Regions from separate parts of the Lysinibacillus sp. FSL K6-0057 genome, predicted to be linked through region 1. Evidence: riboswitches for the same ligand, from Rfam matches in the RefSeq annotation. Region 1 holds a riboswitch; each other region holds the start of a gene.

Region 1 (7,967 bases):
TTCAACCGCTGTTGGAATGTGTAAACCAAACACAGCATCTTGTGTCGTTTCAACACCTGCTAATTTACCATCGATTGCTGCACGTACCATTGTACGTGTGTAAGAAAGTTTCATACGGCTACCTGTACCATATTCGCCACCAGTCCAACCAGTGTTCACTAGGAATACTTGTGCGCCGTGCTCGTCAATTTTTTGTCCTAACATTTCTGCGTATACTGTTGCAGGAAGTGGAAGGAATGGTGAACCGAAGCAAGTAGAGAATACTGGTTCTGGCTCAGTAACACCACGTTCAGTTCCAGCAAGTTTAGAAGTGAAACCGCTTAGGAAGTGATACATTGCTTGCTCTTTTGTTAATTTACTGATTGGAGGTAACACGCCAAATGCATCAGCTGTTAGGAAGATGATTGTTTTTGGATGACCTGCAACAGAAGGATCAACAATATTTTCGATGTATTGGATTGGATAAGCTACACGTGTATTTTCTGTTAGTGAACCATCATCATAGTCACAAATACGAGTTTCTGGATCAACAGCTACGTTTTCTAAAACAGAGCCGAAGCGGATTGCATTGTAGATTTCTGGTTCTTTTTCAGCAGAAAGGTTGATTGTTTTTGCATAGCAACCACCTTCAATGTTGAACACACCATTAGCAGACCAACCATGTTCATCGTCACCGATTAGCTTACGATCTGGATCAGCTGATAATGTCGTTTTACCAGTACCAGATAGACCGAAGAATAATGCCACATCGCCAGCTTCACCAACGTTTGCTGAGCAGTGCATGGAAAGAATACCTTGTTGTGGTAATAAGTAGTTCATGATACCGAAGATAGATTTTTTCATTTCACCAGCATATTCAGTACCACCAATTAAGATAATTTTCTTTTCAAGTGATACGATGATGAATGTTTCAGAAGCAGTACCATCAACCGCAGGATCTGCTTTAAAGTTAGGAGCTGAGATGACAGTGAAGTCGGCAACATGAGAAGCTAATTCATCTGCTGTTGGACGGATAAATAATTGATGAGCAAAAAGATTGTGCCAAGCGTATTCATTAATGACTTGAATGCTTAATTGTGAATCTTTGTCAGCACCTGCAAAGCCTTTGAATACGAATAACTCGTCACGTTCTTTTAAATATTTTATTACTTTTACGTATAGGTTATCGAACACTTCAGAGGAGATTGGTTGGTTGACTTTACCCCAGTCAATTTGATCTTTTGTGCTTTCTTCTTCTACCGTATATTTATCTTTAGGTGAACGACCAGTGTATTTGCCAGTTTCTGCACGAACTGCGCCATCTACTGTTAACATTGCTTCACCACGAGAGGTAGCTTTTTCTGCTAATTGTGGTACTGAAAGTTGAACATTAATGTTACCGCCGTTTAATAATTCCTTCAGTTCGTTTGCAATTTCTACTGAATTCATCGATTAAATACCATCCTTTTTTATAGTATTCCCTTGATTTAGAGGGATTTTTTCTTAATTTCAAAAATAGTATAACACAATTGCTTAAATAATCTATACTAATTAAGAAATTATTTTAGAGTTTTTATCACTTTTCAATAAACTGACAAAAAATAATGTTTTTCGAGTAGAATACCATCAATCCTACAGTAATTAGGCGCGAAAATTGAGCCACACATATGTTACCACAAGTAGCTAGGTATGTTGTAGGGATTAATTTGCTTCTATTTACATCATCATCCAAGTATGAAAAGTTTTTGTTTAATCTGTTCTTTCCTTTTTATACAGTAATACATAAGAAAATATTTGACAACGTTCGACCTTTTCAGTAACATGAGATTGAACGGATACTCTTATCCCGAGCTGGTGGAGGGTCAGGCCCTGTGAAACCCGGCAACCTGCATGAACTATTTCACGACATGCGTTGGTGCCAACCTGATGCAAGGGAACATCCCTTGAACGATAAGAGTGAAAGGTTACGCAGTCATTATTCCTTTCCTCATGTAAAGTAACGTGAGAAAAGGATTTTTTTATTGTTAAAAATCAATGTAAAGGTAAGTATATGTAGTTCTTTCCTTATTATAATGACGGATCTTTCGAAATCCTCGTGTTAAAAGCAGCAGTAACGGCTTGAGAGTTCAATCCTTAGGAGCGGACTTGACATGGGTAATGAGTACCGTATTCATACACAACTACTTATTGTAAGAGTATTTAGGAGGAAAACCAAATGACAAACCGTCGACTGTTTACATCAGAGAGTGTAACAGAAGGACATCCAGATAAGATTTGTGACCAAATCTCGGATGCCATTTTAGATGCTATTTTAGCAGAAGATCCAAATGCACGTGTAGCGTGTGAAACAACTGTAACAACAGGGTTAGTATTAGTAGCAGGAGAAATTACTACCTCTACTTACGTAGATATTAAAGGTATTGTTCGTGACACTGTAGCAGAAATAGGCTACACACGAGGTAAATATGGCTTTGATGCTGAAAACTTAGCGGTGCTTGTGGCGATTGGTGAACAATCACCTGATATTGCACAAGGTGTTGATCAAGCATTAGAGGCACGTGAAGGCTCTATGACAGATGCGGATATTGAAGCAATAGGTGCTGGTGACCAAGGCTTAATGTTTGGCTATGCATGTAATGAAACACCAGAGCTAATGCCATTACCAATTAGCTTAGCACACAAATTAGCACGCCGTTTAACAGAAGTACGTAAATCAGGTGAACTTGCCTATTTACGTCCTGATGGGAAAACGCAAGTAACGATTGAATATGATGACAATAATGTACCCGTTCGCGTGGATACAATTGTTATTTCAACACAGCATGATGAAGAAGCAACACTTGAACAAATTCAAGCGGATTTAAAAGAATTTGTTATTGCTCCAGTCGTGCCAAGTGAATTATTAGATGCTAACACGAAATACTTCATCAACCCAACTGGCCGTTTCGTAATCGGTGGGCCAAAAGGAGATGCTGGTTTAACAGGACGTAAAATCATTGTTGATACATACGGTGGTTATGCACGTCACGGTGGTGGTGCATTCTCTGGTAAGGATGCAACAAAGGTAGACCGTTCAGCGGCATATGCGGCACGTTATGTAGCGAAAAATATCGTAGCAGCGGGCTTAGCAGAACGTGCTGAAGTACAACTTGCCTATGCAATTGGCGTAGCTCAGCCTGTTTCTATTGCGGTAGATACATTTGGTACAGGTAAAGCGAAAGAAAGTGAGATCGTAGAATGGGTACGCGAGCTATTCGATTTACGCCCAGCAGGTATCATTAAAATGCTTGATTTACGTCGTCCAATTTATAAACAAACGGCTGCGTATGGACATTTTGGTCGTACAGATTTAAATGTACCATGGGAACAAATTGATAAAGCAGATGCACTACGAGAAAAAGCACGTTTATAAACTATTGAACTAAAGTAATGAAGTCGTTAGAAAATTATTCTAATGTATTAATAAGAAAAGGGGCAACATTGCCCCTTTTGTTTTTTTACAAAAAATGCCTCGCTAGGATTCGTGAACAAATTCGTTACACGGAAACGCGAGGGATTTTTTCGTTAGTATTGATTTTTTGTGTATGTTAGTTATTTCTGAAGCGATTTATAGTATTGACCTTTTTCTGCGTATTCTCGTACGATGCGTTCCATATCCTCTTTATCTTCTGCATTTAATTCACGGACAACTTTTGCTGGACGGCCTAATGCTAAACTATTCGGAGGAATGACTTTACCAGGAGGTACTAGGCTTCCTGCTCCAATAAATGCACCTTCTCCAATCTCAGCTCCGTCTAAAATAATGGAACCCATACCAATTAAGGCATTTTTGCGAATTGTACAACTATGTAAAGTGACTTGGTGTCCAACTGTTACCTCATCTTCAATAATGAGCGGATACTTTGGGCTTTGGTGTAAGCAGCAAAGATCCTGGATACTGACACGTTTACCAATAATCGTTGAGGAAACATCACCACGAATAACCGTATTAAACCAAATGGTTGTTTCGGCACCAATTGTTACATCGCCCGTAACAGTTGCGTAATCAGCAATGAAAACGGACGGATCGATCTTTGGCATTTTATCTTTAAATGGATAAATCATGAAAATCGCCTCTTTTCTTTCTATAATGTAGTATTATCGTATCAAATACGCAACTTTATGGAAATATAAAATTAAAATGTGCTATTTATTTCGCTATAATTAAAGTGTAATTATTTTTTAGGAGGACTATGTAAATGTGGAAATGGGAAGCTGATGGACAAGCAAAAGCTGTGATTGCTATTCTTCATGGTGCTTATGAAAATCACCGTTGGTACGCATGGCTGATAGAAAAATTAAGATTGGAAGGCTTCCACATAGTCATGGGAGATTTACCGAATCATGGGGTGGATGCAAGGTTTGCCCGTGTCCATGATGAGGACTTCAAATTGTACAATAAATATACAAGAAATCTGATTGAGAATGCTTTTTCATATAATTTACCAACTTTTGTAATAGGGCATGGGCTAGGCGCAACATTAATTCTCCATACAATGCAAAAGAGGCAATATGAATGTGCGGGTATTATTTTAACATCACCTTGGTTGCAACTAAAGCTATTACCAGGTAAATTAACAAATGCTTTAACGAGTTTAAGTGCATTAACAGCCAATGTCAAATTGACACATGACATTACTTTAGAGAAATTAACGCGTAATGTTGAAGGTAGAGAAGAAATGAAAGATGATGTACCGCTCATGTCTGTTGTTTCTGTGAAATGGTATCGAGAGCTTCAGCAGATGATGAAAAATTTAGTGATGCTGCCTAAAGGTGAAATGCCAAATATGCCTATGCTCATTATGACGGCTGAGAAAGATAAAATTACGGACACACGCCAAACTCGAAACTGGCTACATCAACAAGAATTTACGGAATTTCAGTTTAAAGAATGGGAAAATTGTTATCATAATTTATTTCATGAGGGAGAGCGTGAAGAGATTTTTATGTATATACGTGATTTTATTAATAATGCTCTTCGAAGAATTGGTTATATAATTAAATAGTTTTATACCCTTCCATTTACTAGGTTACTTACTTAAATATTGTTACTTGAAAATAATATTGTAATTTTCTGAAAAGTGTAATACTATAATGACTTAAAGTAAGGTATTTCAAAATTGGAGGGGTAAAATGGATGTAATTGTGGAGAAATTGAATGGGATTTTATGGGGACCATGGTTTATTTACGGTATTTTATTGATTGGGTTATTTTTCTCAATCATCACGAGGTTCCTACAAGTACGACACATCAAAGATATGTTTGTTTTAATGTTTAAAGGGGAAAAATCGGAAAAGGGAATCTCTTCATTCCAAGCAATGTCTATCGCATTATCAGGACGTGTAGGTACAGGTAATATTGCTGGTACTGCGACAGCGATTGGAATGGGAGGACCTGGTGCTGTCTTTTGGATGTGGGCAATTGCTTTCATTGGTGCGGCAACTGCGTATGTAGAGTCAACATTAGCTCAAATCTATAAAGAAGAGAAAGATACAGAATATCGTGGTGGACCGGCCTTTTACATAGAAAAAGGAATGGGCCAAAAATGGTTTGCAGTAATTTTTGCTGTGGCTGCTTTAATTGCAATGTTAGTTTTGATGCCTGGTGTGCAGTCTAATGCCATTGCAGGTGCTGTTGAAAACGCTTTCGGTTTGGATACATGGATCACAGGACTTATTATTGTTGTTTTATTAGGTGCCATTATCATCGGGGGTGTTAAATCAATCGCAAATGCGGCCCAGATTATTGTACCGTTTATGGCATTAGCTTATATCATTATGGCAATTGTCATTATCTTTATGAATATTTCACAAGTACCAACAGTTTTTGGTTTAATTTTTTCTAGTGCCTTTGGGGCTCAAGAAATTTTTGGCGGCATTATTGGTTCAGCGATTGCTTGGGGTGTGAAACGGGGAATTTACTCCAATGAAGCTGGTCAAGGAACGGGGGCTCACCCTGCAGCAGCTGCGGAAGTATCGCATCCTGCTAAGCAAGGAATTGTACAAGCAGCATCTGTGTATATTGATACATTATTAATTTGTTCTGCTACGGCATTTATGATTTTATTTACTGGTATGTACAATGTACACGATGAGAAGGCAGCTGAAGGAGCAGATCCATTTATTCATGTTGGAGAATTTAATAGTGGTGGATTAGCAGGCGATGAGCAAATGACTTTTGCAAAAAGTATTGAAGCAGGTGCAGCGTATACACAATATGCAGTTGACTCATCATTACCTGGCTTTGGCGCTCCATTTGTAGCCATTGCGTTATTCTTCTTTGCCTTTACAACAATCATGGCTTACTACTATATTGCAGAAACCAATGTCGCTTATTTATTTAGAGGTAGTACAGAAAAGATTTTCATTTGGATTGCGAAGATTGCCATTTTAGTTGCAGCCTTCTATGGTACAATCCGTACGTCTGGTTTAGCGTGGGCAATGGGCGATGTAGGGCTTGGTCTGATGGTTTGGATTAACGTTATAGCTATTTTAATTATTATGAAACCAGCTATTGTCGCATTGAAAGATTACGAGAAACAGAAAAAAGAAGGAAAAGATCCAGTCTTTGATCCTCGTAAACTAGGAATTAAAGGTGCAGATTTCTGGATTGACTATAATGAAAAACGTAATAACAAGTAGATAAAGATAAAGAGCAAGGCGATCAACTAGTTTCTATAAAACTAGTTGATCGCCTTTTAGCATGTCATCATTAAATAGGATATTCTTTCATTTTCTCTAATGCAATGACGAATGGTGGATCATTTTGTTGATTAAGAAATGCATATTTTAAGACATGGACATATTTTTGTGGAAGCTGACTTACATATTCAATGACCTTATCACGTTCTTCTTTTCCACCTGGATGACCATGATAAATAACAAGAACAATCAAACCGCCCACTTTCAAGAGCTTCAATAAATTTTCAATTGCTTGGATTGTTGTATTAGGTCTTGTAATAATATCATGGTTGCTTCCAGGTAAATAGCCAAGATTAAAAATAGCCGCAGTTACTGGCTTGTGTACAAACTGTGTGACTTCTTCATGACCTTTATTTAAAACGAGTGCGCGGTGTTCTAAACCATGATCTAAAAGTCGAAGGAGTGTCGCATCAACCGCCTCTTTTTGGACGTCAAAGGCATACACTTGTCCTTCATCCCCAACAAGTTGTGCTAGAAACAACGTGTCATGACCGTTTCCTGCAGTCGCATCAACAACCGTATCTCCTTCTTCTATACTATCCGTTAGTAGCTGCTGGGCATATTGTAAAACGCGTTGTAGTTTCATTTCGTAACCTCAGCCTTATAAAACTTCCCTTGCCAACTACCACGTCGTTCAAGCTCAGCGTCAATGCCATTCAAAACTTCCCATTTATTGACACTCCACATCGGTCCAATCATTAAATCAATTGGTCCATCACCCGTAATACGATGAATGACCATCTCTGGTGGTAAAATTTCTAATTGATCTGCTACTAGTTTTGTATACACATCTTGATCTAAAAATTCTAGCATACCTTTTTCATATTGCTTCACCATGGGCGTCCCTTTTAATAGATGAAGTAAGTGAATTTTAATGCCTTGGACATCTAATTGTGCGACTGCTCGTGCCGTTTCCATCATCATGTCATAGTCTTCAAGAGGCAAACCATTAATGATATGTGAGCAAACACGAATGCCATGCTTACGCAATTTTTCAACGCCTTCTACATAGGTTGCATAATCATGGGCGCGATTAATAAGATTGGCCGTTTTCTCATGCACCGTTTGAAGACCAAGCTCAATCCATAAATACGTTCGCTCATTTAACTCTGCTAAATATTCCACAACATCATCAGGTAAACAGTCCGGACGGGTAGCAATAGAAAGACCTACAACACCTTCTTGCGCTAAAGCAGCTTCAAATTTTTCTTTTAAAACCGGCAATGGAGCATGTGTATTTGTGTAAG
Region 2 (7,967 bases), 2.0 Mb from region 1:
AGTAAAGGTATTTACAAATACAAATGAAGGGTTTTCACTTATTAGTGGTTGTCGTGACTAATTACTTTACACTATGGAAATGATGAAAGATTAATAAAGTCAACTTTTGTAGCAAGTTGATTGGAGTGGAGCCAGCGTCACTCCTAGGGGATTTAGCGTCACAGAAGAGACCCTGGAGCGAACGGAAGTGAGTGAAGCGGCTCATCGGACGCCCCCTGGAAAGGACGCTGGCGGAACGGAAATCAACCTCTCGCCTTATGAAAAAGTCTTTTTCTTCTAGTTCAGCAACATGTAAAAACCCACTTCTCTGTTGAAGTGGATTTTTCTCATTATCGATTTATCCAATAAAAAGCGCCTGGGCAAACTAACGTTTCCTTTGTACGTTTTGGATCTTTTAATGTCACGCCAAATGGCCCTTCTTTGACATGACCGAGTGTCATGGCTACTGCGCTCTCTTCCTTATAGAAATCTAAACGCATATTCGGTAGCTGTAGTGACATATACTGCTCATATTGCACAGGCTCTGGTAGCTGCAACGCCTCTTGCCACAGCTGAACGGTTGCCTGCATGTCCTTGACATAGAATTGGATGGATTCCATCGTTATAGCCTGTTTTACATCAATGGCACCACTTGCCTTTAGTTGAGCCAAACGCTCTTCATCTTCCTCCGCCCATTCAATCAAAAATGGAAAATCGATTGGAAGATCTGGCTTGCCAAAATGCAGTAGCTTCCATTCTACAACAGTGCCATCTGGTCTTGTTCGGCTACATGCATCTGGCCCATATACTTCATAGCCTAATGCTCGCAAGCGCCGACCCTCTTCCTCAATATTTTTTGTGCGCAGGGCAATTCGAGAAAATCCCTGGCGCTCTTGATCACGTTTAAACGTATAATGTAGGGAATATGGGTATTGTGCCGCTTGCTCAAATAAATCACGATCATAGATAGCAATTTGTTCAATATAGCTTAAGCCAAAGTAGCTTAACGTATTATAAGTCCCCCACATCGTGTGCTGCCCACCATTCACTGTATGGACATTTCGTTTATTGAAGAAAACCTTTATATTTTCTGGTGATTCCACTTGATGAACCAGATGATCAAAATATAAAGTCATGGCCATTCCCCTTTCTTTCCCCATTACCTTTACCTGTATGTTTGATTGGTTTAAAATTTACTCAAGAAAAGGAGTTACTAGTAGGATATGAAAAAAAGTTTCGTTTACCTACAAACTCCGTTCACTAATTTCATAAAGAGGTGATTTGAATGACAGATTTAGTAGCTGCTTTTAAATTAGCATTAGGTAATTATCCTACAGGCGTAACAGTTGTCACGACATGTCATGACACAAAACCTATTGGCTTAACCGTCAATTCCTTTGCATCTGTTTCAATCGACCCGCTCCTTATTTTGTGGTCACTCGATAAAAAATCTCAGCTCCATCCTTATTTTACGGCTGCGCCAAATTTTGCGGTCAATATTTTAGCGAGTGATCAAGAACATTTATGTACACTATTTGCAAGTAAAATCCCTGATCGCTTTGCACAAGCACAGTGGTCAACTTCCTCTTTTGGACTACCGATTTTACATGATACAGCAGCTAATTTACAATGTAAAACGTTTCAGCAAATTGATGCTGGCGACCATACCATTTTTATTGGGCAGGTAATAGACATTACAAATGCTCAAAAAGAGCCTTTACTTTATCATCGCCGTCATATCGGTCCTATACCAAAAAGCTTTTATAGCTAGCCTTTACACAAAAAAAGGGCCACTTGTAAGCAAAGGAAATCCTTCATGCTTATAGGTGGCCGTTTGACATAAGTTCTACTGAAATCATTGTTATTTTTTCTGCGGAAATCTCTGCTTTTCAAGCCTATTAATTTGCACAATCACACCATCTTGAATCGTAATATGCACTTCACCAAATTCAAGATTTTGAATCGCCTTCGCAATTGCCTCTAATTTCTTATCATCTACTTTTACCGACTGAGCCATACGATACACCCCTTCTTTTTTATCCTTATTGATCATAAAGAGGCCAACGCATCAAACTGATTGATAGCCCCTCCTATCTCTCAGACACCATCTGTTGGATTTGGCACCTGTTTTTCGGTTGCCGAGGCTTCATTGGGCCAAGTCCCTCCACCTCTCTTGATAAGAGTACTGCGTTTCTTGAAAATAATTCTATAATTCTGCTATAGGAATGTCAATACAAAATATTAGAAAACCTAGTTGAATACTATGCAATGTGAGAATTTTATAGACTATTCACACATAATCCTACCGTATTGTATGCTATGTCAGTATATCTAACCACAGAAGCAAAGAAAAAAACTGCACAGAAATATAGCCTCTGCACAGTTCTTGATTTTATTGTTCTTGTAAACAGGCCATTAAAGCTTGTGCGGTCTGTTGCTTCCCCATCACCTTGATTGGTTGGCCTTCAGCAGGCACGATCCAATGAGGCTCGTCCCCTCCGTATAAAGACTGGGAGCTATTTGCTACCATAAATTGAGCATTGGCTGTTTCCATACGCAGTCTTGCGCGAGCTAGCAAGAACTCCTCATCATCCGTCGCTTCGAGCTTAAAGCCTACTAATGTTACCTTTGGTTGCCAGCCCTTGATTTGTCCTAACACTTTTGGCGCCTTTTTAAAATGAATAATAGGTGGTTCGTCGGAAGGCATTTTCCCCGCCTCCTCCATTAAATTACCTGATTGATCATACACCTTGTCAATGACCCAATCAGAGCCAGCAGCAGCCATAATGACGATATCGACTTGTTGTTGGACAGCATGACACACCTTTTGTCCTAAATCCTCTATGCCTTCAAATTTTATCAATGTCATTTTGTTGTGGTTTTCTGGGAGCTGTGCAAAGTAACCATGCATATATACTACGTTAGCGCCAGCAGCCAGCGCCGCCTCTGCTAAATAACAGCCCATTGTGCCTTTTGATAAATTCGTATGCCCTCGTACACGATCCCATTTTTCAAGTGTTCCCCCACTTGTAATGAGTACGGTTTTGCCTTGTAATGTCCCCATACACTCACCTATTTTCTGAAATATATACAAATACTATTTTAACGTAATGTAAGGATATGCTTCAATAGCGACTATCGTAGGGAGCTGTTTTGTTCATTTAACCAAGCGCTTAAAATCTCTGCAAATTTCTTTGTAACGGGTGAAGCATGGTGTTTCATAGCAATCCCAATGGTGCGGTAGCCACCTTGCTTTAATGGAATCGCTTTCAATGTTGGTGGTAAATTTTGAATAACCAATTGGGGTAAAATACTAATCCCTAAATGATGTGAAATCATAGAAAGAATCCCTACCTCCTCAGAAAGCTCAAAGCGAATATTCGGCTTTATATGATATTGCTCTAATAGCACCTTGACATCATTTGTCCCTTTATAGGAAGTCATAATAAATGGCATATCCTCTAGGTCTACGATATCAATTTCTGTCTTATCAAATAAGGGACTTTTATCCGAAACAATACATAATAATGGGTCTTGTTGTAACTCAGTAAATTGATATTGCTCTGACTTTTGACCATTCAAGAACCCGACTTCTACTTCACCACTTAAAAGCCATTGTTCAATTTCATAGTAATCTCCCTCTCGTAACTCCACCTGTATTCCTGGAAATTGATTATCCATAATCCGAACAATTTCTGGCATCCAATTCGAAGAAATACTTGAAATTACACCAATTCGAACCTTACCACGTGTCACGCCAAGAATATGAGCTGCTTCCTGCTGTAATAATTCCTGCGCATCCAAAACCTGACGCATTGCCCTTAGCATCGTTTGTCCCTCACTTGTTAATGTTACACCTACACGACTTCGATGAATGAGAGCAAAGCCAAATTCTTTTTCTAAACTTGACACGGCATGACTCACAGCAGACTGTGTTAACCCTAGTGCATCAGCTGCTTTTGTAAAGCTTGCCACCTCTGCCACCTTTGTTAAAATCTCGTATTTAACTAAGCTCATCCGCAATCCCTCTATATACATGAATTTTTTTAATCCTATTCATTATAAACATTCGTTTTACTAATCACAATACAAGATATATAGTAATTTTTAGTATAAAAACTGTTTTAGTACACAGATGGTAGGTGAACATAATGAGTATCCAAGGAAAAGCAAATGTATTGATGGTTATTGTCACAATGTTTTGGGGGCTCTCTTATACCTTTATGGTCATGGGGCTAGAAACATTGGCAGTTTATAATGTGGTGGCATTGCGTTGTATCATCGCATTTTTCGTAGCAGGACTTATTTTTTACAAACGGATGATCAAAGTAAATGGTAAAACATTAAAATATGCGGCTATTCAAGGATTTTTATTATTCATTGTGTTCGCGTTAAGTTTATTTGGTTTACAGTCTACTTCTGCTTCAAATGCTGGCTTCATCTTGAGCCTAACAGTCGTGTTAGTGCCGATTTTCAGCAGCTTTATTGAAAAAAAATTACCTTCTCGAGCAGTTAGCTTTGCGATCATTTGTACGATGATTGGTATTACCGTCTTAACAGCACATGGCTCATTCACTTTCCATACAGGTGATTTATTAGTAGCAATTGCTGCGGTATGTTATTCAATTTATTTACTTTTAAACAGCTCATTCACACGAAATGTAGAATCCATTTCATACGGAATTTATCAGCTTGGCTTTGCTGGTATTTATGCGCTTGGCTTAACATTTCTATTCGAAACACCGACATTGCCAAATTCCACAACATCTTGGATTGCTATTTTAGGGCTTGGCATCATCTGTAGTGCGTTTTGCTTTGTTGGTCAAACTGTTGCACAACAGTATACTTCTGCTACACATACAGGTCTAATATTCTCCTTAGAGCCTATTTTTGCCGCTATGTTTGCCATGATGTTTATCGGAGAAGGCTTAACTATGAAATTAGCGATTGGTGGTAGCTTCATTCTTATTGGGAATTTAGTGGCTCAATTAGAGCACTTCCATGCCCTACGCTTTATCAAGAAAGACGCACAAGAAAAAGTCATACAATAAAACAGAGTGATCACTGGGATCACTCTGTTTTTCTCTTTATAAAAATCTTCTATATTGCTCTGCCTCTGCCATACGCTGTTGATTTCTTAAACGCTCCTCTTGCTCTTCCGCTGTCTCTGGATAGGTTTGAAGCGTATCAACATCATCCTCATGTTCTGCATATAGGACAATACTTCCTTGTTCTACAAGATGTGCATAGTAAGCGATTTGTCCCTCTGACAGATTAAATCGTTTTAAGCCCTCTGTAACAGCTGAGTCGCCTGTAAACCAAGATTTGAATTGGTCTACCCAATTTCCAGCCTCATGTGTTTGCACATCGGCATCCCATTTTACATCCTCAAACTGTTGGGGATCTCTCGCAATAATATGGATATCGTCTTGGTGATAACCTTCCATTCGCATATGCTCTAAAATGTGAAGCATTTCATCCCTTGTATGGGCCACCTCAATTTTTGGATTTTGTTCATTCATCATGTTCAATTCCTCCTAAGTTGTATGGCTTACTAGAAAATTACCCTCACGGCACACAAGCAAACCCGTTTTATGAAACTGTAATAATTGTTATGATGCCTTAAACTATGTTGCTGATTTGACATAAAGCGTTCAGGGCAGAAAAAAACATGCTAGAGAGGCTTTCTTCTCCAGCATGCTGAACGTTTCATTTTTACTTGTCAAGAAAGGCTTTTAACATCCATGTATGCTTTTCAAGAGACTGATACATCGCATTGAGTAAATCCTCTGTACGGTCGTCCCCTTCTTCTGCGGCTAGCTCCATTGTAGAATTCAAAGCTTTCATCAGCTTTTGGAAATCTGAAATTGTCGTTGCAACCATGTCCTCTGTCGTTTCATCACCTGTTGCTTCCTCTACATAGGATAGCTCTAGATGCTCTTTTAATGTCGCCACTGGCTTGCCATCCTTTGATAAAATACGCTCTGCTATTTCATCTAAATTCAGCGTTGTTTCATTATACAGCTCTTCAAATTTTGCATGCAGTGTAAAGAAGGCTGGCCCTGTGACATACCAATGATAGTTGTGTAGCTTTGTGTAAAGCACAGACCATGTGGCCACTAGCTTATTTAATTGTTTGTTTAAGTTTTGTGTCATAATCCATTTCTCCTCCAATATGTCTTGTTCTAGCCATTAGTATGAGTAATAAAAGATGTTGGCTATACACACATTGTTCCCGACCGACAATATTTCAAACATACTTCATGCGAAACGACCTTCAGTAAGAATATTGCAACTATTCTATGAAATTATTTCACTTTCCGAAATAGTTTCGTTATAATGAAATCACTTACATGTAAAGGGGTGTCCATAAATGAAAGTTTTACCATTACGAAAAGATGTTGCAGTAGAAGAAACTTGGGATTTAACAGATTTATTGAGCAATGAGGCTGATTTTGAACCGACCTTAGCACAATTAGTAGAAGATGCACTTAGCTTCGAGCAACAATACAAAGGAACAATTACCGATGCGCAAAAAGTAATCGACGTGTTAACAGCCTTTGAGGAGCTACAAAAAAGATTTGTTCCGATTGGCACATATGCAAGCTTAAATCTCGAAACAGATCGCACAAATGATGTAGCACAAATGCGTGCCGCAAAATTTGGTACAGCTATCGGAAAAGTCAGCAGTGCTCTATCCTTCGTACGCAGTGAGTTACTGGCATTGGATGAAGCTGTTTTACAAGAAGCAGCAACATCAAGCCCTCTTTACAAACGATATCTAGAGGAATTATTAAAACGAAAACCACACCAGCTACACCCTGAAGTGGAAAAAGCGCTAGCAGCATTCAGCCCTACATTTGACGCGCCCTATAAAACGTATAATACGACGAAATTAGTGGACATGGATTTTGGCGAGTTTGAAGCCAATGGTGAAAAGCATCCCCTTAGCTTCGTCCTGTACGAAAATGACTGGGAGTTTGAAGCAAATACAGATGTACGTCGTGCTGCCTTTGAAGCATTTTCAAGCAAGCTACGTGATTACCAGCATACAACGGCTCAAGTATATAACACACATATTCAACAAGAAAAAACAATGGCTGACCTAAGAGGCTTTAACTCTGTTATTGATTATTTACTATTTGATCAAGATGTCGATCGTTCTCTCTATAATCGTCAAATTGATTTAATTACAAAAGAGCTTGCCCCGCATATGCGTCGCTATGCAACGTTAATTCAAAAAGCCAACGGTATCGACCAAATGACATTTGCAGATTTAAAAATTGCGCTGGACTCTGATTATGATCCTAGACTATCGATGGCTGAGGCAAAAGAATATGTTGAAAAGGCATTAGCCGTTATGGGTGAAGACTATAATCAGTTAATGGATAGAGCCTTCAATGAACGCTGGATTGACTATGCACCAAACAAAGGAAAATCTACAGGGGCATTTTGTTCAAGTCCGTATGGTAGCCATCCTTATATTTTAATGTCATGGAATGAACAAATGAATGAAGTCTTTACACTTATTCACGAGCTTGGTCATGCGGGGCATTTTGCAAATACGTATGAACATCAATCTTATCTGAATAGTCGACCATCTTTGTACTTTATTGAAGCGCCATCAACAATGAATGAAATGCTGTTAGCGAATTATTTACTAACACATAATGATGATCTACGCTTTAAACGTTGGGTAATTTCCAATATTGTAGCGAAAACATATTATCATAACTTTGTTACACATTTACTAGAAGCTGCCTATCAACGTAAAGTATATGAATTAATTGATGCTGGAGAGGCAGTTAACGCAACCATCCTCAACCAATTAAAACGCTCTGTGCTGGAAGATTTCTGGGGTGATACAGTGGCTATCTCTGAAGGTGCTGAACTTACATGGATGCGTCAGCCACACTATTATATGGGCCTTTACCCATACACATATAGTGCAGGGTTAACCATCTCAACACAAGTGTCTCAACGTATTT
Region 3 (7,967 bases), 900 kb from region 1:
AGTTACCTCTACGTTTCTATGACACAAAAAAGTACGTACTTTTTTTGAGGGTATGTTAGCAGCATAATGAGTAAGCAATCAAACAATCACAAAACATGGAGGACTAAAAATGATTACTCATTTACAAGATACAATCACTTTAAATAACGGCCTACAAATGCCTGGTATGGGTTTAGGGGTTTTTCAAGTAGAGAATGATGCTACTGCTGAAATGGTTAAAAACGCTATTGAGGTCGGCTATCGTAGTATTGATACTGCTGCTATTTATGGCAATGAAGTTGGTGTAGGGGAAGGTATTAAACAGGCATTAGCATCTACAGGCTTACAGCGTGAAGACTTGTTTATAACATCAAAAGTCTGGAACGACGGATTAAGCTATGAAGAAACCATTATGGCATATGAGGAAAGCCTAGAAAAACTAGGATTGAACTATTTAGATCTTTACCTTATTCATTGGCCAGGTAAAGAGAAGTATGCTGATTCTTGGAAAGCGTTAGAGGACTTATACGATCAAGGAAAGATCAAAGCAATTGGTGTATGTAACTTTACTGTTGCGCACTTAGAAAATTTACTATCATTTGCTCGTGTTAAGCCTGTTGTGAATCAGGTGGAATTCCATCCACGCTTACAGCAAGCTGAGCTTCGTTCATTTTGTGACATGCATGATATTCAGCTTGAGGCTTGGGCACCTTTAATGCAAGGTGGACTTCTTGAAGATGCAACAATTTCGAAAATCGCAGAAAAATATGGAAAATCGAATGCTCAAGTTATTTTGCGCTGGGATATACAAAATGGCGTAATCACGATTCCAAAATCAGTACGTAGAGAGCGTATGATGCAAAACGCGGATATCTTCGACTTTAGCCTAACTAACGAAGAAATGGCTTTGATCAATGAGATGAACCTGGAGCAACGTGTTGGACCAAATCCAGATGAATTTGACTTTGCTTTATAAGCACTAAAAAGGGAAAAGAGACTGTCTAGTATGTGACAGTCTCTTTCTCCCCTCATTATGATGTTTGCTGCATAGCGATATCTTCATCACGTTGTTTTAACAGTACATCTTCACCTTTATCCTGTAATAATTCAACATGTTTTTCACCCCAAGTGCAAAGCATGTTCAGAATAGGTTCCATCCCTTGTCCATAGGGTGTTAATGAATATTCAACTTTTGGTGGTACTTGATTGAAGACCTTTCGATTGATTAATCCAGCCTGCTCCAGTTCCCTTAATTGACTAGTGAGCATTTTTTGTGAAATACCTGGAATCAATCGTCGAAATTCATTTGTTCGAATTTTACCATGGTGGTTTAAATGACAAAGAATAACCGGTTTCCATTTACCACCAATAACTTCTAGCGTAGCTTCAACACCAATATTATAAATTTTTTGCATCGTAAACCTCCTGTAATATTCAAAAGTAACTAAAAGTACTCTACATGTCTTTTTGGTATGTATGAATATTACTACACACAATAAAAAAAATCAAAGGAGTAGTCGTAGTATGTCAAAATCAAAAAAGCCAAATGCTAAATTAACCTTGCTAGCCCTTGCAATCAGTGCATTTGGTATAGGGTCAACTGAATTTATCAGCGTAGGGCTTCTACCATTAATTACAAATGATTTTGGTATCTCTCTCAGCACAGCTGGCTTAACCGTTTCTATATATGCACTAGGGGTAACTGTTGGGGCTCCATTATTAACAGCCTTAACATCCCGCCTTAGTCGAAAAACTGTATTATTGCTTGTCATGACCATTTTTATAGTGGGGAACTTAGCAGTCGCTTTAGCACCTAATTTCGCTTTACTATTAATCGGACGTATTATTTCAGCATTAGCACATGGTGTGTTTATGTCCATCGCTTCTGTTATAGCCGCCGATGTAGTGGAACCAAATAAACGAGCAAGTGCTATTGCCTTTATGTTTACAGGCTTAACTTTGGCTACTGTAACAGGTGTTCCACTTGGTACATTTATTGGTCAAGTAACAGACTGGCGTATGTCATTCATCTTTATCGTTGTAATTGGAATCATCGGTTTAATTAGTAATGCGATTTTAGTACCTAGCCAATTATCAAAAGGCAATCCCATCTCTATTCGTGATATCGGCAAAGTGTTAGGCAATATTCGTATGATCTTAATCCTGTTCATTACCGCAATTGGATACGGTGGTGCCTTTGTTGTCTACACATATGTTTCACCTATTTTAGAGCAATATATGGGGTATTCTCCTCATGCAGTAGTCATTATTTTAGTGGTCTATGGTATTTGCGTTGCGATCGGTAATACATTAGGTGGTCATTTTGCTAATCATAATCCGCTACGTTCGATCTTTATTATATTTGTAGGACTCGCCTTGGCGTTGCTTGGCATTGGCTTCACGCTCGAATCACCTATTATCGGATTAATCATGGTATTGGTAATGGGCTTATTTATGTTTATGAATGTACCAGGATTGCAGCTATATGCTGTGCTACTGGCTGAAAAATATGTGCCATCAGCTATTTCTATGGCTTCTGCATTAAATATTTCCGCCTTCAACATTGGTATATTTTTAGGATCATATATTGGAGGCTTTATTATTCGCCATCAATCATTAGCACATACTCCCTTGTATGGATTTTTAATGGTTATGCTCGCAGCTATTGTTACATTATTATGGTTAACCTTCGATAATAAAAAACATTAGGAAGCCAAATTTCATTTTGTATAAAAAAGAAGTAGAGATTGTGTATTGTTTGTTGATATATTGTGTCCTATAATTTACTTGAATCAAACGAGAATGATTATCATTCTAGATTAAAATGATATTCTTATTGTTTTAGTAAATTTATAGGAGTGAATAGCAATGCGTAGAGGTCGATATTTTTCATTTGTAGTTTTATTTGCACTAATGTTCGTATTAAGTGCCTGTGGCTCAAATGAAGTAAAAGAGGATACAGCTAAAGAGGAACAATCAACTAAAGATACAAGAATTGTAGAAGATGAGTTTGGAAAAGTAGAAATCCCTACAAACCCACAGCGTGTAGCTGCTATCTATTTGGAAGATTATTTAACTGCCTTGGATGTAAAACCTGTAGTGCAATGGTATCACCCATCCTGGGGTAAACAAGACTATTTAGGATTAGATGTTCCTGAGTTCGACATTACTGGTAGTATAGAAACATTACTACAAGCTAAGCCTGATTTAATCATTGTAGATGGTGCAGCGGATAAGGCAAAGTATGAAGAATATTCGAAGATAGCGCCTACTTACCGCTTAAAAGAAGATATTCTACAAGATCCACGTGAAATCGTGAAAACTATAGCGGATGTTTTAAATATTCCGGATAAAGCAAAAGAAATGGTTGATCAATATGAGCAACGTGTAACCAATTTAAAAGCAGACTTAGATAAGTCTATTGGAGACGAAACAGTTGCTGTTGTACGTCTAAATGTAGCAGATAATACATTAGCGTTATTTGGCATTAAAAATCGCTATACTGGCTATATTTACACAGAGACAGGCTTAACACCACATCCATTAGCCCGTGACATGACAGAGTTCCACGAGATTTTATCTGAAGAGGCTATTCCAGAATTAGATGCGGATCATATCATCCTTTTCCCTTCAAACGGCTCTTGGGAGTCTGAAGAAAACCAAGAAGCAATTAAATGGTTAGATAGTACACTATGGAAAACACTACCTGCTGTAAAAAATGGGCATGTCTATATTGCTGATCGAACATATTGGCAATCAGGTGCCATCACAGCTAACTTGCTAAAGTATGATGATCTAGAGAAATGGTTCGTAAAATAATGTTCAAAAGAAAGCTCTTAAGAGGGCTTTCTTTGTGTTTTTCTTCAAATTCAACATAAAGGGGTGAATCATCAATGGGTAACTTAACACATGTTTATACGTTACAAAATATCTCTTATGCAATTCAATCATCAAACACGCAGTTGATTAGTAGTGATTTCTATACACTTTTCATCGTAATGAGTGGCAGTGGAAAGCTAGAAATAGATCCTAACACCATACATCTTAGTGAAGAAAAGTGCATATTGATACCGCCCAATAACACGGTTAGTATTCACATCCAAAGCAAGCACCTATGTTATTATCAATTACAATTCAACATTGTCTATCTCAGTAATAATCAGACTATTTCTAACCATTTTACGCGTGTTAAAGAGCAACGTCTCCTCCCCGTTTCGCAATGTCACAGACTGCTAGAAGCCATTTATCAAAACCGCCTAGCGGAGGATGAGCATACGATTTTTGAGCAGCATGTGCACTTTCAAGAGCTGATGTTATTGCTCTTACATCAAGCTATACCCAAGCAGGTGCAAAAAAATGATCGCCAATCTGTTGAGCAGTCCATTAACCACTTACATAAACATTTTGAAAAAGAGTGGACGGTTGAGCAGTTGGCCGAATTAGCCGATGTACCAAGATGGAATTACACCCGCATTTTCAAAGAGATTACGGGGCAAATCCCTCTTCACTATTTAAATAACATTCGTCTTGAAAAAGCTAAGCAATTATTAATGACGACAAATGATCGAGTATTTGAAATTAGTCAGTCTGTCGGATTTAATAATGAGTATTATTTCAATCGTCGTTTTAAAGAACAGGTCGGCATCTCTCCAGGGCAATATCGAAGAAATCAAAGCAGCAATCTACGTGTATTTGCACCATTTTTAGAAGATTTCTTTGTCGCCCTTGGGATTACGCCAATTGCTCAATTCAGTCATTCAAAATGGGGAAAACAAGACTATTTAGGTCTCCAAGAAGTGCCAGATATTGATGTACAAAATAGAGAAATGGATCGACTTCTTCACTATAAACCAACTTTAATTATGCTAGATTCTGGTGTGGAGCGTTGGGAATCCTTTCATCATTTAAATGAGGTAGCTCCTGTCTGCCATATCTCACATCCTGGTGAGAACTGGCAATCTACTTTATTTAAAATTGCTGATTTAACAGGAAAGACCTCCTTGATGCAAGACGTGGTCCTACAATATGAGGATAAGGTACAGCAAGCAAAAGAAATTCTTAGCAAATCCGTTTATGGGCAAAGTGTGGCATTTCTCCGTATTTCAGCCATTGGCATTACCCTATACGCTGGTCCTGAATGTGGCTATACGGGGCCCATTTTATATCGTGACTTAGGTTTAATGCCACATCCACTGGTATGGAGTATTCCGCACAATCAACGTAAAGCACAACTGACGTTTGATCAATTGCTGCAATTAGACGCAGATCACTTGTTTATTACATTTGATAAACAACATTCTATTTATGAAAATGAGGAACGTGCTATTTTAAAAACGCCCACTTGGAAAAACCTAGCCGCAGTTAAAAGTAAATGTGTCTATGAAGTAGACTTTTTAACATGGATGAATTATGGCATTTTATCACATAGTAAAAAAATTGATGATGTCTTGAATATCCTAGGCTAAACAAAAAGGAAGCCCACTATAGCTTCCTTTTTCAATGTTTTAGGACAAACTTGATACTGAAAGTAACACCGAAAGCCATTTGGCTACATAAGATAAGATATCAGCTATAGGATAGGAGGAATTACATTGTATTACAATCCTTATCCGTACTTTGTTCATCCCTATCATTATCCAACGTCGCCATCCGTCCATCAGCTTGCCGTAAGACCTATTCCTCAACATTTAGCAATGCCGACCACTAATCCCTTTCCACCTGTCGACACACATAAATTGAAAATTTCAGCTACACGGATAAAGGCGATGATGCAGCAAGCTCAATTACTTACGGATAAAATTGATAGCTCCCAACAATTTGCACATGATCTAATGAATGCTGCACAGCTTTCAAATAAAACAGAGGTTGATAGATTAATCACATCAACAGGCATCACGATGAAATTTGAAGCAAACTATACACCAGATAGTTTTAGAATACGTCTTATTGATCATGATTGTTGTGGAGTAACCTTAAATTTAAATTGGTGAAAAAACTTTAACCTTGTATCCCTAGTGAACTTGTAAACTATAAAAAACTATGCTAAAGTATTTGTATTGTTATTTCTGAAAATTCTTATATCACTTTTCTTATCAAGAGAGACGGAGGGATTGGCCCGATGAAGTCTCAGCAACCAGCTCAACAGTATGGTGCTAATTCCAATTGGCAAAATGATCCGCCTTGAAGATGAGAAGAAGAACTACCGTTGTTAATGCAGGAGTCCTCTTCTATAAGGGGACTCCTTTTATTTACCACTAATTTCAACAGAAAGCAGGGAAATTGATGTCTAATGAACTTTTACAAGCTTTGCAATTATTAAAATCAAAACAATGGGTTGATTTAACACATACATTCGGCCCTAATTCACCACATTTTTTTATGTTTGAGGACGCTAAATTTGAAACATTATTCTCTCATGAGGATGGTTTTTTTGCCCAACAATTTACGTTCCCTGGTCAATATGGCACACATATCGACCCACCTATTCATTTTGTACGAGACACTCGGTACTTAGAAGAATTAGAACTAAAAGAACTCGTTCTTCCCCTTGTCGTCATTAATAAATCACAAGAGGCTGCTAGCAACCATGACTTTTCATTAAGTGTTGAAGATATTCGTGATTTTGAAGCCCAGCATGGAGAAATTGAAGCAGGAACATTTGTAGCATTACGTACAGATTGGAGTAAGCGCTGGCCAGATAAGGAGGCATTCAGTAATAAGGATGCAGAAGGACATAACCACATCCCTGGCTGGGGTTTAGAGGCTTTACAGTTTTTACTAAAAGAACGCAAGGTAAGCGCAATTGGTCATGAAACATTCGATACGGACTCTGCCGCTGATTTTCGTAAAAATGGCAAGCTAGATGGCGAATATTTCGTGCTTGAACAAGACACCTATCAAATTGAGTTAATGACTAATTTGGACAAGCTACCTGCGAAGGGTGCTATCATCTTCAATATCGTACCTAAGCCAGAAAAAGCATCAGGCTTCCCTGTGCGCTCATTTGCTATTTTGCCATAACATAAAAGTCGGTATAGCGTATACCGACTTTTATTTTTGTCCATTTCTTTTTTTGAATAAAAAGTAAGCAATAAGCATTCCTAGAATAAACAATAGGATGAGATAGATACTATAATGGGTTAAATAGTATCCAACAAATCGCCATTTCTCCCCAAGCATCTTTCCTAATGATATAAATGTGAACGTCCAAATAAATGCACCTGTATAGGCAAAAAGCGCAAACTTCCTATAAGGATAATTATTAATAGCTGCAATATATGCTGTCAAATGACGTACCCCAGGAATAAAATAGCCAATTAATAATAAGGTAGGTCCAATTTTTGTAAACATCTTTTTCGTAAAATCAATTTTTTGCTCTGTAATATGAATTTTAGGGCCATATTTCTGCAATAACGGTAAGCCAAAACGATAACCGATATAGTAGCTTAAAGTAATGCCTCCAACTGCACCAATCATTGCACTGACTAAGGCAGGAATGTGTTCAAGGCTTTCTCGGTAAACACTATAGCCTACATAAGTTAAAAAGACCTCATCAGGAAGTGGCAACCCAACAATGCCTCCAATTAGAATTACGATAATCCCAAAGTATCCGTAATGTTCAATTAGAGACTGCACGTGTTGTGCCATAAATCATCCCACCTAAAATTTATTAAAATCGACCTGCTATATAAGTTTCATGACAGTCTAACCTCAGCACTCTAAATGACTTGAAGTTGACGTAAAGCAAAATTGACACCGCCATCAGTAGATTTCTTTGTAACAAAATTGGCAGCACTTTTTAGAGCTGTGCTACCATTTCCCATGGCAATCCCTAACCCTACATACTCTAACATGTCAATATCATTATCCCCATCGCCAAAGGCAATGGCATTCTCAGGGCTAATGTTAAAATAATCCAGTACCGCTTTAATAGCTAATGACTTCGAAACATCCTGCTGTAATACATTCACAATATAAGGATGCCATCG
Region 4 (7,967 bases), 150 kb from region 1:
TCGTCAATACAATGTTAGTCGTGAAGATCAAGATGCTTTTGCTGTTCGCTCACACGCGCTTGCTGAAAAGGCGATTAAAGAAGGTAAATTCAATGATGAAATTGTACCAATCGAAGTGGAACAGCATTACGTAGACGATAACAATAAACCACAAGTAAAAAAATTCACATTTAGTATGGATGAAGGTGTACGTCCAGGTACATCAGTTGAAGGTTTAGCAAAACTGCGTCCAGCTTTCCATGTAAAAGGCAGTGTAACAGCTGGTAATGCCTCCCAAACTTCTGATGGTGCAGCAGCCGTACTAGTAATGGATCGTGAAGAAGCTGACAAGCAGGGACTGACACCAATGGCAAAATTCCTAGGCTTTGCAGTTGGTGGTGTACCTCCTGAAGTAATGGGCATCGGCCCTATCGTGGCAGTGCCAAAAGCATTGGAAATTGCAGGTTTATCCATCGATGATATTGATTTATGGGAAATCAATGAAGCATTTGCTTCACAGTCACTAGAGGTTGTACGTCATTTAGGCATCGACCAAGATAAAGTCAATGTCAATGGTGGAGCGATTGCATTAGGTCATCCACTAGGCGCAACGGGAGCTATTTTAACATTAAAGCTGATTCATGAATTAAAGCGTCAAGGTAAAAAATATGGCGTCGTGACAATGTGTATTGGTGGCGGTATGGGCGCTGCTGGCGTATTTGAAATTTTATAATTTTAGCTAGATCAGCTTGAGGTGTACTGTTTACGGTTGCCTCCGAACATTGTATACATCAAGCTTTTCTATACATGATCATTAGGGGAATCAACTAACAAAACGATATATTGGGAGGAATTTATCATGACTGAAAAAACAACTGATTTCATTAAAGGCGGCGGATTTCTTATTGAAGATGTGGAATTAGATCGTGTATTTACACCGGAAGATTTCACTGACGAGCATAAAATGATTGCTAAAACAACAGAGGAATATGTGGCAAATGAAGTCTTACCAGTAGTTGAAAATTTAGAGCACCATGAATTTGAGCATTCAGTGCGTCTCCTAAAAAGTGCAGGCGAATTAGGCTTACTTGGAGCAGATGTACCTGAAGAATACGAAGGGCTTGGATTAGACAAAGTTTCTTCAGCTTTAATCGCTGAAAAAATGTCTGTTGCAGGTGGTTTCTCTATCACACATGGTGCCCATGTTGGTATTGGGTCATTACCAATTGTTCTATTCGGTAATGATGATCAAAAGAAAAAATATTTACCTAAGCTTGCTTCAGGTGAATTAATCGCTGCTTATGCATTAACAGAGCCAGGCTCAGGTTCTGATGCTTTAGGTGCAAAAACGACTGCGAAATTAAATGAAGCTGGCACACATTATATTTTAAATGGTGAAAAGCAATGGATTACGAATGCAGGCTTTGCTGATGTATTTGTTGTTTACGCAAAAATTGATGGCGATAAATTTTCTGCATTTATCGTAGAACGAGCATACACTGGTGTTTCAGTAGGCCCAGAAGAGAAGAAAATGGGGATTAAATCATCATCTACTCGTACATTAGTATTAGAAGATGCGGAAGTACCTGTAGAAAATCTATTAGGTGAAATTGGTCGTGGTCATGTCATTGCGTTCAATATTTTAAACATTGGTCGTTATAAACTTGGCGTGGGCACAATTGGTGGATCTAAACGTGCATTGGAGTTAGCTATTCAGTATACAAACCAACGTCAGCAATTTAAAACAAAGCTTTCTGATTTCAATCTGACAAAAGAGAAATTATCAACAATGGCTTCTCAATTGTATGCTTCAGAATCATTAAACTATCGTACTGTTGGTCTATTTGAAGATCGCTTAAGCCAATTAAGCCTAGAAGAGCAAAAGCAAGGAAAAGTGATTGCAGGTGCAATTGCTGAATATGCTATTGAATGCTCGATTGCCAAAGTATTCGGTTCAGAAACATTAGACTATATTGCAGATGAAGCAGTACAACTTCATGGCGGTTATGGCTTTATGGCTGAGTATGAGGTAGAGCGTATTTACCGTGATTCTCGTATTAATCGAATTTTTGAAGGCACAAACGAAATTAACCGCATGATAGTACCTGGTACATTTATGAAAAAGGCACTAAAAGGTGAGCTTCCTCTATTACAAGTTGCTCAAAGTTTACAGCAAGAGCTGCTCATGCTAATGCCAGAAGATATCGGTACAGAGCCGCTAGCGCAAGAAAAATATTTAGTGAAAAATGCGAAGAAGATTGCGGTATTAGCTGCAGGCTTAGCAGCACAACGCTTTGGCGCAAAACTTGATCAAGAGCAAGAAGTATTGGTGAACATTGCCAATATCGCTAACCAATTATTTGCGATGGAATCAGCTGTCTTACGTACAGAAAAGGCAATTGCTCGTGACGGCGCTGAAAAAGCTCATCAAAAATTGCTATACACACAAATCTTCTGCCAAGAAGCATTCGCAGAAATCGAAAAAGAAGCAAAAGATACAATTCTTGCTTCAGCAGATGGCGATGCAGCCCGTATGACATTATCTGCACTGCGTAAGCTAACGCGCAATAATCCATACAATTTAATTGCGAAGAAGCGTGAGGCTTCAGTTAAACTAATTGATGCTGAAAAATATATTGTTTAATAGCGCACACCTAGCCTAGCTATCTGCAAAAGATAGCTAGGTTTTTTATATGCGATGGATAGAAGTGCAAAATTGGTGGATAGAATCGTAAAAGAGACGGATAAAAATGTGAAACTGATGGATAAACTTACAAAAAAGAGTGAAGTTCACCATTGAAAACAACGATGATGGTATACTACAGAAAAAGACAGAAGAGGAGCATTGTAATGACGATTCAATTTTTCCATTATCCGAAATGTACAACATGTAAAAAGGCACAGAAGTGGTTAAATGAGCATGAGGTTTCCTATGAAGAGGTACATATCGCAGAGCAACCGCCAACTAAGGAAGAATTAACAGCTATTTGGCAAGCTAGTGGACAGCCTTTGAAGAAGTTTTTTAATACTTCTGGTATGAAATATCGTGAGCTTGGCTTAAAAGACAAGTTAGGGGAAATGACTGAGGATGAACAGCTTGAGCTACTTGCTTCCGACGGTATGTTAATTAAACGTCCCATCGTCACAGATGGAAAAAAAGTTACTTTAGGTTTTAAAGAAGCAGATTTTGAGCAAGCTTGGAAATAACGTATTTAACCTTGTATTTATAGGAGAAGTATGGCAAACTGAAAGTGAATATATTACATATTTATGGAGGGGTTTTTTGCATGAGCACACCTAAAGACTTACGATACTCTGAAGAACATGAATGGGTAAAAGTAGAAGATGGAAAAGTACGTATTGGTATTACTCACTTCGCACAATCTGAATTAGGAGATATCGTATTCGTTGAGCTTCCACAAGTTGGCGACGAAATCAAAACAGATGATCCATTCGGTAGCGTAGAATCAGTAAAAACTGTTTCTGAATTATACGCACCAATCTCAGGTACTGTAGTTGAAGTAAATGCAGATTTAGAAGATAGCCCAGAATTCGTTAATGAATCACCATATGAAAAAGCATGGATGATCGTTGTTGAGCCTGCTGATGCATCAGAAATTGAGAAACTAATGACAGCAGAGCAATACGAAGAAATGATCGCTGAATAAGACAAGCCATAATCAAAAAACGTCGGAAACTACCGGCGTTTTTTGTTATATAATGACTTATAAGTGGGATCTCTAAATGGAGGTGGCGTAATGTTCGAGGGAAAATGCTTGATAGTAGAAGGACGCTCAGATAAGCTACAAATTGAGCCTATTTTAAATGAGAATGTTACAATACTATGTACGAACGGCACAATTGGTGTGCATCAATTAGAAGAACTACTTGATCCCTACGAGGGCTGTGAGCTATTTACTTTTTTTGATGCAGATACTTCTGGTGATAAGCTACGTGCATTAATGGACAGACATTATCCAGAAGCTGAGCACCTTCGTACAATGCCAACGTACAAGGAAGTAGAGACAACACCAAGAAAAGTGTTAGCAATGATTTTACTGCGTGCACATTTCTCAATCCATAATGAATATATTTTGTAAGGTTGCGTGAAAAATGGAAGAATGGTCAACAGAGCAGTGGGCAGCGGCCCAACAGTCGGGAGAGACAGCTGCATTTTATTTATATACACCAATGTGTGGAACGTGCGCAGTGGCATCCAAAATGATGTCCATTATTGAACAATTACTGCCACAGCTACAAATTGGCAAAGCGAATATCAATTTTTTGGAACACATAGCCTATGAGCATCAAATTGAAAGTGTTCCATGTCTACTCATCAGTGATGGCGAAAAAGTGACAGAAAAGATTTATGCTTTTCAATCCGTACCATTTTTATATGAATTGTTAAAAAAATCAATTGACTGAACTTTACTAGCGTGGTAAAGTATCAAATATATTACTAAAACATTAAATATATCGAACTCTTATGAAGAGTGGCGGAGGGAAGTGCCCTATGAAGCCCGGCAACCATCACAATGTGAAAAGGTGCCAAATCACCCAAAGATTTTTCTTTGAAAGATGAGAGAACGGTTTAACGTATAATACGTGACCCCTTCTACTTGTCTGTGAGTGAAGGGGTTTTCTATATGAGAAAAGGAGTATTCGCTATGATCCAGCTTCAAAATATTACAAAGAAATACAAAACAGCAAATGGCGAATTAACGGCAGTCAAAGACGTCAACCTTACCATCAATAAAGGTGAAATTTTTGGCATTATCGGCTATAGTGGCGCTGGTAAAAGTACCATGATTCGTTTATTAAACGGTTTAGAGAAACCGACAACAGGAACAGTAACGGTGAACAATCAAGAATTTTCATCGATAAAAGGGCAAAAGCTTCGAGCAGCTAGACAAAAGGTAAGTATGATTTTCCAGCATTTCAATTTACTTTGGTCGAGAACAGTGGCTGAAAATATTGCTTTCCCTTTAGAAATCGCTGGTTTTCCAAAGGCTCAACGTGAAGCACGTGTAAAGGAATTAATTGCACTTGTAGGCCTAGAAGGACGTGATAAGGCATATCCATCCCAGCTTTCTGGTGGACAAAAGCAACGTGTAGGGATTGCCCGTGCATTAGCGAATAATCCAGAAGTTTTACTATGTGATGAGGCGACATCGGCACTCGATCCTGAAACGACGGATGCCATTCTCGATTTACTCGTTGATATAAATGAACGCTTAGGCTTAACAATCGTCCTGATTACACACGAAATGCATGTCATCCGCAAAATTTGTCATCGTGTAGCGGTGATGGAGGCAGGCGAAATTGTGGAACGTGGTGAGGTATTACAAGTCTTCCAAGCACCACAAGCGGCCATTACCAAAAAGTTTGTATCTCAAATTACAGACACAAAGGAAACACAGGATACGGTGGCACAAATCAAAGCAAACTATCCAACTGGACAACTTGTCAAACTGATTTTTGTTGGTGAAAAAACAGAACAACCTGTTATCTCACATCTTGTGAAACAATTTGATGTAGAGGTAAGTATTGTTCATGGTAATATTTCACAAACAAAAAATGGTGCATACGGTACACTGATTGTGCAAATTGATGGCTCGAAGACAAACGTGGCTGAAGCCCTTCGTTATTTAAATACAGTCGAAGTACAAACGGAGGTGATTGCAAATGCTAACTAATCTCTTTCCGAATGTAGACTGGGAAAATATGTGGCAAGCTACATATGAAACATTGTATATGACAGCTATTTCTACAGTTGTGACATTTATTCTTGGGTTAGCCATTGGTATCATTCTATTTTTAACTAGTCCCAATCAGTTATGGGCAAATAAAATCGTTAGCTTTTTAACAGGATCACTCGTTAATATATTCCGCTCCATTCCATTTATCGTATTAATTATTTTATTAATTCCATTTACGAAGTTTTTACTTGGTACAATTCGAGGAGCTAATGCGGCGTTGCCAGCATTAATTATCGGTGCAGCACCATTTTATGCTCGTATGGTATTAATTGCGTTACGCGAAATTGATAAAGGTGTTATAGAAGCAGCCCGTTCAATGGGGGCAAAAACTTCTACAATTATTTGGAAAGTATTGATCCCTGAATCATTACCAGCTTTAATTTCTGGTATCACTGTAACGGCTGTTGCCCTTGTAGGTTATACTGCGATGGCTGGAATTATCGGTGCAGGTGGTCTTGGTAACCTAGCGTTCCTAGACGGCTTCCAACGAAATCGCCAAGATGTGACATTAATGGCAACTATTTTGATCTTAGTAGTCGTATTTATTATTCAATGGATTGGTGATTTATTTACTGAGAGAATTGATAAACGCTAGAAAGAAAATTGAGGTTATTCCGGTTCTTACCGCTAACATATTTTAAACAAATAAAAGGGAGTGTCATAAATGAAGAAGTTATTAGCAGGATTATTTTTATCAATACTTGTACTAGCATTAGCAGCTTGCGGTACAGATAAAAAAGAAGACGAAAAATCAGCATCTGGCGATCAAACAGATAGTAAAGAAAACGTAACATTAAAAGTAGGTGCTTCTAATACACCGCACGCAGTTATTTTAGAAAAAGCAAAACCGATTTTAGCTAAAGAAGGCGTCGACCTTGAAATTGAAACGTATACAGATTATGTTCTACCAAACCAAGATTTAGAGTCAAAAGAAATTGATGCAAACTATTTCCAGCACATTCCTTACTTAGAACTACAAATCAAAGACAATGGCTATGATTTTGTCAATGCTGGTGGCGTTCATATTGAACCAATCGGTATTTACTCAAAAAAATATAAAACGTTAGAAGACCTACCTGAGGGCGCAACAATTTTACTTTCTAACTCAGTATCTGACCATGGTCGTATGCTGTCATTATTAGAAGCTAAAGGCTTAATTAAATTAAAAGAAGGCATTGATAAAACAGCAGCAGAATTAAAAGATATTGATGAAAATCCTAAAAACTTTAAATTCGATGCAAATACTGCACCAGAAATGCTTGTACAAATGTACGAAAATGATGAAGGCGATGCAGTACTGATCAACTCTAACTTTGCCATCGATAACGGTCTAAACCCAATCGAAGATGCGATTTCTCTTGAAGATAAAGAATCTCCATATGTTAACATCATCGCAGTACGTGCAGGTGATGAAACAAAACCTGAAATTAAAAAATTATTAGAAGTATTAACATCTAAAGAAATCCAAGACTTCATTTTAGAAGAGTGGAAAGGTGCAGTAGTACCAGTTAAATAATTATCCAGACTGTAGACAAACTCAATGAATTTTGAGTTTGCCTGCAGTCTTTTTCTTTTACAATGAAATATAATAAAGCCGTTGATTTTCACTACGGGCGGATGCTTTCCGCGGGCGGGGTCGAGCTGCTTCCCTCGCTTCCCTCAGTCCAGGATCTCGATTTTCCCGCAGGAGTCGCCACCCCATAGCCGTGTCCTTAAGAAAATATCAGACATCCTATGCCAGATTTTCGTGTGTTTATCTTCTGTTTAAAATGGGTATTACACAAGGAGTGAGGGAAAAATGGCCTCACTAAATAAACTATACAAATTATCCATCCAAATATTGGGTTTACATCGACTTTTAAGAAGTTTTGCGTTTTTTACACTTTAGGCAAAATGACGAAACGTTTCGGGTGAGCGTATCGAAATAGACATATAGCTGTTTTTTCGAATGCCACATACTTTTTAAAAGTCGATTTATTTGTTTCGCAATCAACCGGACCGTCTTTCTTTCACTAATCCTCCGTTTTCTTGTCACCCACAGATCATTTCTCATCATTCCCATGATCATTTCAGTCAATAAAAGCACAATACTTTGAAGATAGAAATGACATAACCATCGTTCAATCTTCACCTTCTTCATCTTATCGACTTCTAAATCTGATTTCCATGTTTTAAATAAGAGCTCGATTTGCCAGCGTAATCGGTAAAGTTCATGAATTTCACTTGCTG

What was found. A riboswitch is a leader RNA that binds a small molecule or an ion and turns the genes downstream of it on or off. The one in region 1 is predicted to bind S-adenosylmethionine.
Region 2: another riboswitch for S-adenosylmethionine. It lies ahead of MHB40_RS08685 (YezD family protein); the one in region 1 lies ahead of metK (methionine adenosyltransferase).
Region 3: another riboswitch for S-adenosylmethionine. It lies ahead of MHB40_RS23725 (cyclase family protein); the one in region 1 lies ahead of metK (methionine adenosyltransferase).
Region 4: another riboswitch for S-adenosylmethionine. It lies ahead of MHB40_RS19865 (methionine ABC transporter ATP-binding protein); the one in region 1 lies ahead of metK (methionine adenosyltransferase).

What each region holds. Positions count from the first base shown of each region.
Region 1 is NZ_CP152047.1:3,836,723-3,844,689, reverse strand. Features, by position in the region: gene pckA (phosphoenolpyruvate carboxykinase (ATP)) at 1-1,428, opposite strand, end outside; SAM riboswitch class I at 1,818-1,936, shown strand; gene metK (methionine adenosyltransferase) at 2,195-3,391, shown strand; gene MHB40_RS18965 (gamma carbonic anhydrase family protein) at 3,571-4,083, opposite strand; gene MHB40_RS18960 (alpha/beta hydrolase) at 4,218-5,024, shown strand; gene MHB40_RS18955 (alanine/glycine:cation symporter family protein) at 5,152-6,660, shown strand; gene MHB40_RS18950 (class I SAM-dependent methyltransferase) at 6,731-7,306, opposite strand; gene MHB40_RS18945 (TIGR01212 family radical SAM protein) at 7,303-7,967, opposite strand, start outside.
Region 2 is NZ_CP152047.1:1,832,781-1,840,747, reverse strand. Features, by position in the region: gene MHB40_RS08695 (VOC family protein) at 330-1,115, opposite strand; gene MHB40_RS08690 (flavin reductase family protein) at 1,265-1,750, shown strand; gene MHB40_RS08685 (YezD family protein) at 1,841-2,032, opposite strand; SAM riboswitch class I at 2,067-2,162, opposite strand; gene MHB40_RS08680 (phosphopantothenoylcysteine decarboxylase) at 2,372-3,043, opposite strand; gene MHB40_RS08675 (LysR family transcriptional regulator) at 3,115-3,996, opposite strand; gene MHB40_RS08670 (DMT family transporter) at 4,131-5,030, shown strand; gene MHB40_RS08665 (general stress protein) at 5,067-5,504, opposite strand; gene MHB40_RS08660 (DNA starvation/stationary phase protection protein) at 5,695-6,135, opposite strand; gene pepF (oligoendopeptidase F) at 6,353-7,967, shown strand, end outside.
Region 3 is NZ_CP152047.1:4,738,048-4,746,014, forward strand. Features, by position in the region: gene MHB40_RS23695 (aldo/keto reductase) at 110-955, shown strand; gene MHB40_RS23700 (helix-turn-helix domain-containing protein) at 1,011-1,394, opposite strand; gene MHB40_RS23705 (MFS transporter) at 1,504-2,688, shown strand; gene MHB40_RS23710 (ABC transporter substrate-binding protein) at 2,848-3,798, shown strand; gene MHB40_RS23715 (helix-turn-helix domain-containing protein) at 3,873-5,444, shown strand; gene MHB40_RS23720 (hypothetical protein) at 5,571-5,969, shown strand; SAM riboswitch class I at 6,066-6,172, shown strand; gene MHB40_RS23725 (cyclase family protein) at 6,262-6,999, shown strand; gene MHB40_RS23730 (DedA family protein) at 7,030-7,626, opposite strand; gene MHB40_RS23735 (Cof-type HAD-IIB family hydrolase) at 7,698-7,967, opposite strand, start outside.
Region 4 is NZ_CP152047.1:3,984,841-3,992,807, reverse strand. Features, by position in the region: gene MHB40_RS19895 (acetyl-CoA C-acetyltransferase) at 1-712, shown strand, start outside; gene MHB40_RS19890 (acyl-CoA dehydrogenase family protein) at 839-2,623, shown strand; gene MHB40_RS19885 (arsenate reductase family protein) at 2,830-3,186, shown strand; gene gcvH (glycine cleavage system protein GcvH) at 3,267-3,647, shown strand; gene MHB40_RS19875 (hypothetical protein) at 3,738-4,079, shown strand; gene MHB40_RS19870 (thioredoxin family protein) at 4,093-4,404, shown strand; SAM riboswitch class I at 4,461-4,564, shown strand; gene MHB40_RS19865 (methionine ABC transporter ATP-binding protein) at 4,647-5,675, shown strand; gene MHB40_RS19860 (methionine ABC transporter permease) at 5,665-6,333, shown strand; gene MHB40_RS19855 (MetQ/NlpA family ABC transporter substrate-binding protein) at 6,403-7,254, shown strand; gene MHB40_RS19850 (IS4 family transposase) at 7,597-7,967, opposite strand, start outside.